Regions from separate parts of the Acuticoccus sediminis genome, predicted to be linked through region 1. Evidence: predicted binding sites of a transcription regulator. Region 1 holds the regulator's gene; the other holds the start of a gene.
The links. Region 1 encodes HrcA, which represses chaperone genes, less so after heat shock. Its sites were predicted from a motif close to GTTAGCACTCNCNNNNNGNGAGTGCTAAC; they were not measured.
Positions count from the first base shown of each region.

Region 2: a site for HrcA is predicted at 1,845-1,873, ahead of groES (co-chaperone GroES). Genes of this name have one in related genera too.

Region 1 covers NZ_QHHQ01000001.1:641,411-644,821, reverse strand. The annotation lists gene DLJ53_RS02800 (formyltransferase family protein) at 1-145, shown strand, start outside; gene DLJ53_RS02795 (hypothetical protein) at 260-568, opposite strand; gene hrcA (heat-inducible transcriptional repressor HrcA) at 740-1,801, opposite strand; gene rph (ribonuclease PH) at 1,886-2,599, shown strand; gene rdgB (RdgB/HAM1 family non-canonical purine NTP pyrophosphatase) at 2,596-3,237, shown strand.
Region 2 covers NZ_QHHQ01000001.1:1,666,533-1,669,943, forward strand. The annotation lists gene groL (chaperonin GroEL) at 1-1,444, opposite strand, end outside; gene groES (co-chaperone GroES) at 1,484-1,789, opposite strand; gene DLJ53_RS07300 (methyl-accepting chemotaxis protein) at 2,069-3,411, shown strand, end outside.

The DNA of each region.
Region 1 (3,411 bases):
CGTCATCCGCCGCGAGCCGCAGGACGAGACGTACGCGACCTGGGAGCCGTCCTGGGAGCGCCCGCCGGCGAACCGTCCGGAGCTCGACCTCATCGGCACGCTGCCGAGCGGCACGCGCGTCTCGCGCAAGGCCGCCCGCAGCTAGCGCGGTCCGTCCTCCGGCGCGCCGGGCGCTCTGCAAGCGGCCGTGCAGACATGCGATCACGCGCCGGCGCACGAAGCGCCAGCGTCGTCGGAACTGTCAGGATGGAGACCGGTCCTAGAAGGGCAGACCGGGGGAGAGCGTGGCGTGCCAGGCGTCGAGGATCGGGAGCTGGGACTGCGAGTAGGTCTGCTCGTTCTCGATCTTCTGGTACGACGGAACCTTGACACCACCTGCGGCAAAGCTGGGCGAGACGGGGACCGCCCGGCCGCGGAACATCGCCACACCCGGCAGGTTAGGCCCATAGGGACCGACGTAGCCCGACCCGCCGGCGCCGTCCCCATAGGGTCGCACCGTGATCGAGGTCTGCGCCGATGCCGTGCCAACGGCTCCCAAGACCAGAAGCGCTGCCAGAATGGTTCTCATCGTTCCGTCCTCCGGCGGCTCATCCGCCTGCTTTTCGTCCATGGCCGCCCACCGGCGCAAACCTAGCGCGATGCCCCGCCGGGCCTCCGACGCCATACTGACACGCAATACCCATAACCCAGATGGCGCATCAAAGCGAATAAACTCGCAAGCCTGCCCATGGGTTGCTTGTCACTTGATTAATCGCGAAACCACCTGCGCCGTGTAGTCCACCGCGGGGATGATCTTGGCGTAGTTGAGACGCGTCGGGCCAATGATTCCAAGGACTCCGACCGTCCGGTGGTTCGGATCGCGGTATGGCGACATGATCAGGGACGACCCCGAGAGTGAAAACAGCTTGTTCTCGGAGCCGATGAAGATCCGCACGCCTTCGCCGTCCTCCGTCAGCGAGAGGAGCTGCATAAGCTCGCGCTTGGTCTCCAGATCGTCCAGGAGCTGCCGCACGCGGTCGAGGTCCTCGCGCACGCCGACGTTCTGCAGGAGGTTCGCCCGGCCGTGGACGATGAGCGAGCCGGTGTCCTTCGCCGACGCGTCCGACCATGACGCGATGCCCTGCTCGATCAGCTTCGACGTCAGCCGGTCGAGCTGCTCGCGTTCCTCCTCCGCCCGCAGTGCGATGATCGACCGCGCCTCGCTGACCGTGGCGCCGCGGATGTGGGCGTTGAGGTAGTTCGACGCCTCCTGGAGGGCCGAGGGCGGCAGGCCGGGCGGCAGGTCCATGATGCGGTTTTCGACCGACCCGTCGTCGGAGACGAGCACCACCAGCGCCTTGCCCGGGTCGAGGGACACGAACTCGATGTGCTTCAGCCGCAGGTCGTGGGTGGCGGTCAGGACGACGCCCGCCCCGCTCGACAGGCCGGAGAGGACCTGCGAGGCGCGGGTCAGCGCCGTGTCCACCGCGTCGGCGCCCTGCGCGACGGCCTCGATTCCCGAACGTTCCTCGGCCGACAGCTCGCCCACCGACAGAAGCGCATCGACGAAGAAGCGCAGGCCACGGTCGGTCGGGAGGCGCCCCGCGGAGGTGTGCGGCGCGAAGATCAGGCCGAGGTGTTCGAGGTCGCTCATCACGTTGCGCACGGACGCCGGCGACAGCTTGTGCGGCAGGTTGCGGGAGATCGAGCGCGAGCCGATCGGCTCGCCGGTGGCGAGATAGGCTTCGACGATCTGGCGAAAGATGTCGCGCGAGCGCTCGTCGAGCTCGATTGCTTCGCCTGTCACGTCCACCAAGTTCATCGCGAGTCGGCCTCCTGCCTCGGGACTATCGCGGTCGCATTTAATATGCCAACGGAAGCCCCGACATGGGACAAAGGATATGATATGCGACACGATGGCCGCCGAAGCGACGAGATGCGCGCCATTTCCATGGAGCGTGCGGTCTCGCGGCACGCTGAAGGCTCGTGCCTCGTGAAATTCGGCGACACTCACGTCCTCTGCACGGCCTCGCTCGAGGAGCGGGTTCCGCCCTGGCTGCGGGGTGGCGGCGAGGGCTGGGTCACCGCCGAATATGGGATGCTCCCCCGCGCCACGAAAGAGAGGATGCGTCGCGAAGCCTCGGCTGGCAAGCAGTCCGGCCGCACGCAGGAGATTCAGCGCCTGATCGGCCGCTCGCTGCGCGCCGTGGTCGATCGGGCCGCGCTCGGTGAGCGGCAGATCTCCGTCGACTGCGACGTCATCCAGGCCGACGGCGGCACCCGCACCGCGGCGATCACGGGCGCCTGGGTCGCCCTGTCGGACTGCATGACGTACATGATGTCCGCCGGGATGATCACGGCCAACCCGCTGACCGACCACGTCGCGGCGATCTCCTGCGGCATCGTCGACGGCGCACCGGTGCTCGACCTCGACTACATCGAGGATTCCTCGGCGCATACGGACGCGAACTTCGTGATGACCGGGTCCGGCGGCATCGTCGAGGTGCAGGGCACCGCCGAGGGCGCCCCCTTCTCGCGGGACGAGCTGACCGCGCTCCTCGACCTCGCCTCGGGCGGCATCTCGCGCCTCGTCGACCTGCAGAAGCTCACCGTGGCATGAGCCTGCTGGACGACATCGGCCCCCGCCTCGTCCTCGCGAGCCACAACAAGGGCAAGCTCGCCGAGTTCAACACGCTGCTGGCGCCGCTCGGCATCGAGGTGGTGTCCGCCGGCGCGCTCGGCCTGCCGGAGCCGGACGAGACCGGGACCACCTTCGAGGCCAACGCCGCGCTGAAGGCGGAAGCGGCGACGGCGGCGACGGGGCTTCCCGCCCTCGCCGACGACTCCGGCCTCACCGTCGACGCGCTCGGCGGCGACCCGGGGATCTACTCGGCCCGCTGGGCCGGTCCCGGCAAGGACTTCGGCCACGCCATGCAGCGCGTGCTGGACGGCCTCGAGGCCGCCGGCGCCACGGCGGCGGAGCGGCGTCGCGGCGCGTTCGTCGCGGTCCTGGCGCTGTCGCTCCCCGACCGCCCGACGACCTTCGTCGAGGGGCGCTGCGAGGGGATCCTCGCCGCCGCGCCGCGCGGTGCCAACGGCTTCGGCTACGACCCCCTGTTCGTGCCCGACGACGGGGACGGGCGCACCTTCGGCGAGATGGACGCCGAGGAAAAGCACGGCGGGCCGTCGCCCCTCTCGCATCGGGCCCGTGCCGTCGCCACATTCATGGGCAAGCTCGGAGTGGCGGACCCCTCCTGACCACCGACCCCTGCGCATGACGGCGCGGATGCCCGGCCTCGGCCGGGCGGCCGCGCCGGATGCGTGCGGCCGGGTGCCGCGGCGCGCGCGGCGCGACCTGTGGGCGGGGTGCCGAAATCCCTAAGTGGCTGGTACGATGCCGGCTTGGCGCGGACACCCGGCCATGCGGCGACG
Region 2 (3,411 bases), 1.0 Mb from region 1:
GGGCGTCGAAGCCGAAGTCCGAGTTGTCGTTCTCGAGAATCTTGCCGACCACGATCGAGCCCTCGACGCCGGAGTTCTCGGCGATCTGGCGGATCGGGGACTCGAGGGCGCGCAGCACGATCTTGATGCCGGCCGCGACGTCCGGGTTGTCGGAGGAGAGCTTCGCGACGGCGACCTTGGCGCGCAGGAGCGCAACACCACCGCCCGGGACGATGCCTTCCTCGACGGCCGCGCGGGTCGCGTTGAGGGCGTCGTCGACGCGGTCCTTCTTCTCCTTCACCTCGACCTCGGTGGCACCACCGACGCGGATGACGGCCACACCGCCGGCGAGCTTCGCGAGGCGCTCCTGGAGCTTCTCACGGTCGTAGTCGGAGGTGGTCTCTTCGATCTGCTGCTTGATCTGAGCAACGCGACCCTTGATGTCCTCGGCGTCGCCCGAGCCGTCGACGATCGTGGTCTCGTCCTTGTTGATCGTGACCTTCTTGGCGCGGCCGAGCATGTCCACGGACACGTTCTCGAGCTTGATGCCGAGGTCCTCGGAGATCACCTGGCCGTTGGTCAGGATCGCGATGTCCTGCAGCATGGCCTTGCGACGGTCACCGAAGCCCGGAGCCTTGACGGCCGCGACCTTCAGGCCACCGCGGAGCTTGTTGACGACGAGCGTGGCCAGAGCCTCGCCCTCGACGTCCTCGGCGATGATCAGGAGCGGACGGCCGGACTGGACGACGGCCTCGAGGATCGGAAGCATCGCCTGGAGGTTGGAGAGCTTCTTCTCGAAGATGAGGATGTAGGGATCCTCGAGCTCGACCGTCATCTTCTCGGCGTTGGTGACGAAGTACGGCGAGATGTAGCCGCGGTCGAACTGCATGCCCTCGACGACCTCGAGCTCGGTCTCGAGCGACTTGGCCTCTTCGACGGTGATGACACCCTCGTTGCCGACCTTCTGCATGGCGTGGGCGATCATGTCGCCGACTTCCTTGTCGCCATTGGCAGAGATCGTGCCGACCTGCGCAACCTCGTCGGAGGTGTTGATGGTGCGCGAGCGGGAGGTGAGGTCCTTGATGGCCTCGGCGACGGCGAGGTCGATGCCGCGCTTCAGGTCCATCGGGTTCATGCCGGCGGCAACCGACTTGGCGCCTTCGCGGACGATCGACTGGGCGAGAACGGTCGCGGTGGTGGTGCCGTCACCGGCGAGGTCGTTGGTCTTCGAGGCGACCTCGCGGACCATCTGCGCGCCCATGTTCTCGAACTTGTCCTCAAGCTCGATTTCCTTGGCGACGGTCACGCCGTCCTTCGTGATGCGCGGGGCACCGAAGGACTTCTCGATGACGACGTTGCGGCCCTTCGGACCGAGCGTCACCTTCACGGCATCGGCGAGAATATCGACACCGCGCAGCATCTTGTTGCGCGCTTCGGCCGAGAACTTGACTTCCTTAGCAGCCATTGTGGGGCTCCCTGAAAAACTGGTCTGATGCGCGGTGGATTACGCGGAGACGGAGACGCCTTCGACGACGCCCATGATGTCGCTCTCCTTCATGATGAGGAGATCTTCGCCGTCGAGCTTCACTTCGGTGCCCGACCACTTGCCGAACAGGACGCGATCGCCAGCCTTGACGTCGAGCGTGACCAGCTCGCCCTTCTCGTTACGGGCGCCGGGGCCGACGGCGACGACTTCGCCTTCCTGCGGCTTCTCCTTGGCGGTGTCCGGGATGATGATCCCGCCCTTGGTCTTCGTGTCGGACTCGATGCGACGCACGACGACGCGGTCGTGCAGCGGACGGAAGTTCATATCTGTCCTCATGACAAAAGGGGCGAAACTGCCCGGTCTCTGAGTGCTTCCCGCTGTTGGCACTCGACCGAGGTGAGTGCCAAGCGTTGTCGCGGAGATATGATGTGGTCCCGTGGGTGTCAACGCGGGAATGTGACGGGCGTCACATTTTTTCGGCCTCTACATGGAGGTTCCGGCGCTCCCGATCAACGCCCGGCGGCCGCACGCGGGAGACAGGATCCGGCAATCCTCATACCGTATTACCGCACGGTCCGGAATCCGATTGGGTCTGATGAACCGATGTCTCAAAATTCACGCGGCCAGGCGAACCGCCGGTTTCTGAACAACCTTGCGCTTCTGCCGAAGGTCGTGCTGGGCTTTTCCGTCGTCGTCGCGACGCACGCGGCGCTCAGCCTCACCTATTACTTCATGAGTGCGGACGTTGGCGCCGCGATCAGCGACCCCGGAACCAGCCGCGCGGCGCTGGCGGCGATGGTGGAGGGGCAGGGCGCGACCATCCTATGGGCCGCGCTGGGACTGATCGCACTTTGCGTCGCCACGACCGTCGTCATCCTGCGCGGGACGATCGTGCCGATGCGGGCGCTGACCCTCGCGATGGAGAAGGTGTCGAACGCCGACACGAACTTCGTCGTGCGGGCCGAGAACGGGACCGACGCGGTGGGCCGCATGTGGGAGGCGCTGGGCAAGGTCCGTCAGCGGACCGAGGTCGCCTTCGCCCGCGAGCAGATGATCGAGCAGTTCCCGGTCCCGGTGCTGGTCGCCGACCCGCAGAACGGCTTCCGCATCAACTTCTGCAACACGGCCGCGCGAACGGCGCTCGTCGCCATGTCGGAGGAGCTGCCGTGCCGGCCGGACGACATCGTCGGCCAGTCGATGGACATCTTCCACAAGCAGCCGGGCGCGATCCAGAACCTCCTGTCCGACCCCCGGCGGCTGCCGTGGACAGCCAACGTGAACTTCAACGGCCGCGAGCACCTCGACCTTCGCCTCACGGCGCTCCACGACACCAACGGCGCCTATGTCGGGGCGATGCTGGTCTGGCGGAACATCACCTCGCAGGTCCGCAGCACGAAGATCTTCGAGGAGAACGTCGCCAAGACGATCGCCGAGCTCGGCTCGGCCAGCGCCTCGATGACGGATCAGCTCGGCGCGGTGACAGGGCTGGTCGCGCAGATCCAGCGGAAGGTGACCGAGGGATCCTCCGCCACCAGCGACGCGACGAGCAGCGTCCAGTCCGTGGCGCAGGCCGCCGGCGACCTCGGCGTGCTGGTGGGGTCGATCGGCCAGCGTGTCGCGGCGGCGAACCAGCACGTCACGAACACCAACGCGAAGGTCGCCAACGCGGTGGAGCTGTCGCACCGGCTGTGCAGCGACAGCGAGCAGATCAACGACGTCGTCGAGACGATCGCCGGCATCGCCCACCAGACCAATCTCCTGGCGCTCAACGCGACCATCGAGGCGGCGAGGGCGGGGGAGATCGGCAAGGGCTTCGCCGTCGTCGCGCAGGAGGTGAAGAACCTCGCGATGCAGACGGCCAAGGCGACCGACGAGGTCTCGCACCAGATCGGCACCCTGCAGGCGCAGATCCGCAGTGTGGCGGACGGCATCTCGTCCGTCTCCAC